One region of the Neobacillus pocheonensis genome, then DNA from elsewhere that is predicted to be linked to it. Evidence: riboswitches for the same ligand, from Rfam matches in the RefSeq annotation. Region 1 holds a riboswitch; each other region holds the start of a gene.
What was found. Region 1 has a riboswitch for S-adenosylmethionine ahead of mtnW (2,3-diketo-5-methylthiopentyl-1-phosphate enolase). Riboswitches for the same ligand answer to the same signal wherever they lie in the genome.
Positions count from the first base shown of each region.

Region 1 (2,206 bases):
AGCTTCAAGAGGCAGCAGCCAATCCCATTAACCATAAATATTCTCCATTTCAGGGCCATCATTATTTAAAACAGGCAGTGGCTGAATTTTATTTAAGAGAATATGGGGTATCCATCGACCCTGATAAAGAAGTGGCCATTCTTTTTGGAGGAAAAGCAGGACTGGTAGAAATTCCTCAATGTTTGCTTAACCCTGGTGATACCATTCTTGTTCCGGACCCTGGCTATCCCGACTATTGGTCTGGCGTTGCGCTCGCACAGGCAGAAATGAGTACGATGCCGCTTCGAGAAGAAAATAACTTTTTGCCGAACTATAACGAGATCTCCGCTGAAACGTTAACAAAAGCCAAATTAATGTTCCTTAATTATCCTAATAATCCGACTGGAGCGACTGCTACGAAAGAATTTTTTGAGGACACGGTCAAGCTTGCATCTGAAAATGATATTTGTATTGTCCATGATTTTGCCTATGGGGCGATTGGATTTGATGGGGAAAAACCAATAAGCTTTCTGCAAATCGAAGGGGCAAAAGATGTGGGGATTGAAATTTATACACTGTCTAAGACCTATAATATGGCCGGCTGGCGTGTTGGCTTTGCCATTGGAAATGAAAGTGTCATATCCGCAATAGAACTATTGCAGGATCATCTTTATGTAAGTTTGTTTGGGGCTGTTCAAGAGGCTGCTTCAGAGGCATTAACAGCCTCACAAGATTGTGTTAAGGAGTTAAATCAGCTTTATGAGCGAAGAAGAAATGTTCTGATTGATGGTCTTCGTTCACTTGGCTGGAATGTTACAGCCCCACAAGGCTCGTTCTTTGCCTGGTTAAAAGTGCCAAGTGGGATAACCTCAGAGGAGTTTGCTAATATTCTTCTTGAACAGGCCCATATTATGGTGGCACCTGGAATTGGCTTTGGGGAGTTTGGAGAGGGCTTTGTCCGGGTTGGTCTTTTATCATCCGAAGAGAGGCTGAGGGAAGCTGTCAGAAGAATTAGTTGTTTAGAAATATTTAAAAAAAAGATTGACATTTTAAATTTTTCTTGCGATAATCCAAAATAAAGTTATCCAATGTGAAAATAATGAATAAATACGAATCGTTTTCTTATCAAGAGCAGGCGGAGGGACTAGCCCAATGAAGCCCGGCAACCGACTTAACCAATTTTTAAGCACGGTGCTAATTCTTGCAGCGAACAGCTGATAGATGAGAAGATGTTAGTTTGTGATGCTAACCTCTTCTTTTCGAAGAGGTTTTTTATGTTGTTTTTGAAAGAGAGGAAGTGTAATAATGTCTGAATTAATCGCTACATATTTACTGCATAATGAAACGAATCCAGACAAAAAAGCAGAGGAAATTGCCTTAGGCTTAACGGTTGGATCATGGACGAACCTGCCAGAACTAGAGAAAAACCAACTGCGAAAGCATAAAGGAAGAGTAGTTTCCATTGAGGGAATCGATTCTGAGGAAGAGAATAAAACATTGATACGCATTGCCTATCCAACTGCAAATTTTTCTAATGATCTGCCTGCTATTTTAACAACTGTCTTTGGGAAGCTTTCATTAGATGGAAAAATAAAATTAATAGATTTACAGTTTGAGGAAGAATTAAAACGATTGTTCCCTGGTCCAAGGTTTGGGATCGAAGGGATTCGAAAGAAATTAAACGTTTTTGAAAGGCCGCTCTTAATGAGTATTTTTAAAGGAGTTCTAGGTAAAGATCTCAAGTTCCTTTCTGAACAGCTTAGGCAGCAGGCTCTTGGCGGTGTCGATCTGGTCAAGGATGATGAAATTCTGTTTGAAAATCAATTAACTCCATTTGAAAAAAGAATCACTGATGGGAAAACCATTTTACAAGAGGTTTATGACGAGACTGGACATAGAACTTTATATGCAGTGAACCTTACTGGCAGGACTTCACAGTTAAAAGACAAGGCAAGGAAAGCTGCTGAGCTTGGTGCAGACTTATTACTTTTTAATGTGTTTTCCTACGGATTGGATGTTCTCCAAGAGTTAAGGGAAGACGAAGAAATTGGTCTGCCGCTTATGGCACATCCAGCGGTAAGTGGTGCCTTAACTTCCTCACCGGAATTTGGTTTTGCCCACTCCTTGCTGCTTGGTAAGCTTCTACGTTATGCTGGGGCAGATTTGTCACTATTCCCGTCCCCGTATGGAACGGTGGCGTTAGAAAAATCTTCTGCGCTAGCGATTG
Region 1 is NZ_JBCNAD010000038.1:139,854-142,059, forward strand. Features, by position in the region: gene ABES02_RS20960 (pyridoxal phosphate-dependent aminotransferase) at 1-1,058, shown strand, start outside; SAM riboswitch class I at 1,099-1,207, shown strand; gene mtnW (2,3-diketo-5-methylthiopentyl-1-phosphate enolase) at 1,285-2,206, shown strand, end outside.

Region 2 (2,206 bases), on a different contig from region 1:
ATGAAAGAGCATCAATCAGTTTCGCCCCTGCTTCTTTTCCACCCTTAATACCGAAAATAACCATAGATCCCGCACCTTTTGGCAAGTACTTTTTAGCTAAATCATAATCAGGGTGTGAAGCATGCCCTGGATAAGAGACCCACTCAACAGCGGGGTGATTTAACAAATATTCCACTACTTGATTAGTATTGGCCACATGCTCTTTCATGCGAACATGGAGAGTCTCAAGACCAAGCGTAAACAAGAAGGCATTTTGCGGACTTAAAGCTGGACCAAGATCACGTAATAATTGCACACGGGCTTTAATGATATAAGCAATGGCACCTAATGCCTCGGCATAAACAAGGTCATGATAGCTTGCATCTGGAGTAATGAAGCCAGGAAACTTTGGCGAATTCCAGTCAAACTTACCGCCATCCACAATGATTCCCCCTGTGGTTGTACCATTGCCTAAGAGCCATTTAGTTGCAGAATGGACAACAATATCTGCCCCATGCTCTATCGGTCGGCACAGGTAAGGTGTAGCAAAAGTATTATCAATAATTAACGGGACTCCGGCTTCATGTGCAATTTCCGCTACTTTTTCAATATCAAGTACGCGCAAGCTTGGATTACCAATCGTTTCAGCGAAGACGGCTTTTGTTTTTTCAGAAATAGCCGTGCGGAGGTTTTCTGGATTATCGGTATCCACAAATTTCACTTTAATTCCGTATTTAGGGAGAGTAACGGCAAATAAATTATAGGTTCCGCCATAGAGATTAGATGCTGCGACAATTTCATCGCCTGCTTCAGCAATATTCAAAATGGCGAGTGTAATGGCAGCCATCCCGCTTGCGACTGCTAGGGCGCCAACACCGCCTTCTAATAAAGCTACTCTTTCTTCAAAAACCGTGGTTGTCGGATTGTGAATACGTGTATATATGTATCCCGGTTCTGCTAAGCTAAACAAGTTGGCTGCATGTTCTGTGCTTTTAAATTGATAGGCATTGTTTTGATAAATCGGAACTGCACGTGCACCTGTCACTGGATCTGGAGCTAAACCGCCATGAACACTTAATGTTTCAAACCGATATTTTTTTTGATTTTCAGCCATTAGTCCCACTCCCTTTTAAAATAAATAACCCCCGCTTCAGTAAGAAGAGGGGGTCTCTCTTCTTATCTTCCAGAGCTTGGTCCGCTCTGCTGGATTTAGCACCGTGTTGTTGTCAAACCGGTTGCCGGGCATCATTGGGCCAGTCCCTCCGCCACTCTTGATAAGATTGATTTTTTAATTGGTAGAATATTCTATTTACATATTACCTGATCGTTAATTCCGAGTCAATACGTATGATTAAATTATTTTTGCAAAATCTTCCTGCGCCTTCGTAAGGTAAAATAGGGATTCAAGCAATAATGTGATTCTTAATGGAGTTGTTATGGTTAGTTGGAGGGTTCGTAATCTTTGCTTACCCTCGAGTAGTTGTGTCATGGCATGTAAATCGCCGCTTATTTCATATTTTGCGGGTTCATTTTGCAGGGTAAAAATGACTCCTTTTTTTATTACTAACTGGATGGATTGTTGGCTTGATACAAGGTTTACCCGTATATCTGCATCTTCAATCAATGGAAGGATATGCTCTTGTTGGCTTACTTTTTCCAGAAACTTATTGAAGGCCTCTATCATTTTCACCACTCCGGTCCAATGCTATTTCCTATACTATTCTTTCAGAAAGAGCTGTAATCCTTTTATTATTGCTCGACAGTTATTGCAGGGATTTCCTGAGAAATATGTCGAAAAACGTTCATACTTTGATAATTTCAATGTGTCCTTATCTAACGGTAAACTGGTTTGTAATGATTGTGGATACGAGGAAGGGCTTGACTCTGCGATTTTGCGAAGCGTGGAGGAAATTAAGCTGCTATTTCCAGATAAGAAAATTACTACTAATGTTGTACAGGAGTGGTGTGGGGTGGATTCAATGAAAACTATTCGGAGGGTTTTAAAGCGAAACTATTATGTTGTTGGAAAGAAAGAATATAGTTTTCTCGATTTAAAATGATACATCTACTCTGAACTTTTACGGTAACCGTTGGCTTTGCTTTTTCATTGTCACGGGCACTCTGAACCTCTCACAGTGACCGGTGGCTCTGCTTTTCTACGGTCACGGGCACTCTGAACCCCTCACAGTGACCGGCGGCTCTATTTTTTCTCTGGCACGGGCACTCT
Region 2 is NZ_JBCNAD010000020.1:258,971-261,176, reverse strand. Features, by position in the region: gene ABES02_RS11380 (O-acetylhomoserine aminocarboxypropyltransferase/cysteine synthase family protein) at 1-1,093, opposite strand, end outside; SAM riboswitch class I at 1,153-1,260, opposite strand; gene ABES02_RS11375 (hypothetical protein) at 1,331-1,663, opposite strand.
Region 2: another riboswitch for S-adenosylmethionine. It lies ahead of ABES02_RS11380 (O-acetylhomoserine aminocarboxypropyltransferase/cysteine synthase family protein); the one in region 1 lies ahead of mtnW (2,3-diketo-5-methylthiopentyl-1-phosphate enolase).

Region 3 (2,206 bases), on a different contig from region 1:
TAAAGCCGGCTTCGTGTCCAAGCAGTTCTTCTTCCGTTGGACGAATGAACAGCTGGTGGGCAAATAAATTATGCCAAGCAAACTCATTTACCACTTGAATTGGCAGCTGAGATTTCTTATCAGCTCCAGCAAAGCCTTTGAATACAAAAAGCTCATTTTGTTTCTTTAAGTAATCTAATACCTTATAATATAGATTGGTAAATGCTTCTTCGGAAATTGATTGGTTGGAATTCCAATCGATTTTATCTTTCGTAGAACTTTCGACAACGATAAATTTATCCTGGGGAGACCGGCCTGTATACTTACCAGTTGAAACACGAACGGCACCAGTAGAAGTTAAAGTTCCTTCATTACGGCTTAGAATTTTTTCAACTAGCTGTGGAACAGATAATTGCGCTTGAACATTATTTTCTTTTAGTAATTCTTTTAATTCATTTGGAATATGAACAGAATTCATTTCATGTACCATCCTTTTAAATTAATTTTATAATGGCAATTTTTATATCGATTAGTATAACACATTTAAAACATTAGTCTATACTAATTGATGAAATAAAGTTGTATTTTATACATTATTCATGAAATGAGTAAAAAGCAATGCTAAAATGGATAAAAATTCCAAATATAACCATAATTTATTCTTTAATGATAGCGTAAGTTTTGAAAAAATTCATTGACATTGTTCGACAGTGTAGGGTATGATTTACCCTTGAACGGATACTCTCTTATCCCGAGCTGGTGGAGGGACAGGCCCTATGAAACCCAGCAACCTGCAAACGAAGAAGTAGATTGACCTTTTTCGGGCAAAGGTGCTAAACCTGAGGCAAGGCTTGACCTTGAACGATAAGAGTGAAAGGCACGCAAACATTTTGCATTCAACCTTTCCTCATGAGATGGAAGGTTTTTTTATATGCAAAAATATTTTCGTGTTACATTATCGCTTTTTCTTTATTCCATCGTGAGAATTTTTAGCCGGGTTTATTATTAAAACTATTGTTTTTTAATAAAATACCCGTGTTTATTTCATACTACTAAGGGAATGAGTTCCGTATCAACCCGAGGTTAAACGGCAAGGTATACATAGCCCCACACAGATAACCTCACTTTATTTCATTAATATAGGAGGAATTCAGATGTCAACAAAACGTCGTTTGTTCACTTCTGAATCAGTAACTGAAGGTCATCCTGATAAGATCTGTGACCAAATTTCTGATTCTATTTTAGATGCTATTTTAGCGAAGGATGCTAATGCGCGTGTTGCGGCTGAAACATCAGTAACAACAGGCTTAGTTCTAGTTGCAGGGGAAATCACAACTTCTACTTATGTAGATATTCCAAAAATTGTTCGTGAAACAGTTCGAGAAATTGGTTACACACGTGCAAAATACGGCTTTGATGCTGAAACTTGTGCGGTTTTAACTTCAATCGATGAACAGTCTCCTGATATCGCGATGGGGGTTGACCAAGCGCTTGAAGCTCGTGAAGGTTTAATGTCCGATGAGCAAATCGAAGCAATTGGTGCAGGAGACCAAGGTTTAATGTTTGGCTTTGCATGTAATGAAACAAAAGAGCTTATGCCTCTTCCAATTTCACTTGCACATAAGCTGGCACGCCGCTTAACAGAAGTTCGTAAAGAGGAACTTCTTCCTTACCTTCGTCCAGATGGTAAAACACAAGTAACAGTGGAATATGATGAGAACGATAAGCCAGTTCGCATTGATACGATTGTAATTTCTACTCAGCATCATCCTGAAGTTGCATTAGAGCAAATTCAACGCAACTTAAAAGAGTATGTTATCAATCCAGTAGTTCCACAAGAACTAATCGATGAAAACACGAAATACTTTATTAACCCAACAGGCCGTTTCGTAATCGGCGGACCACAAGGGGATGCCGGCTTAACAGGCCGCAAAATCATTGTTGATACTTACGGTGGTTATGCACGTCATGGCGGCGGTGCTTTCTCTGGTAAGGATCCAACAAAGGTTGACCGTTCTGCCGCTTATGCAGCACGTTATGTAGCAAAAAATATCGTTGCAGCAGGGCTTGCTGATAAGGTTGAAGTACAGCTTGCCTATGCAATCGGTGTGGCAAGACCAGTATCAATCTCTGTTGACACTTTTGGAACAGGGAAAGTAAGCGAAGACGTTTTGGTGGATCTAGTAAGTGCAAACTTTGACCTTCGCCCAGCTGGAATTATAAACAT
Region 3 is NZ_JBCNAD010000006.1:69,268-71,473, reverse strand. Features, by position in the region: gene pckA (phosphoenolpyruvate carboxykinase (ATP)) at 1-457, opposite strand, end outside; SAM riboswitch class I at 723-850, shown strand; gene metK (methionine adenosyltransferase) at 1,134-2,206, shown strand, end outside.
Region 3: another riboswitch for S-adenosylmethionine. It lies ahead of metK (methionine adenosyltransferase); the one in region 1 lies ahead of mtnW (2,3-diketo-5-methylthiopentyl-1-phosphate enolase).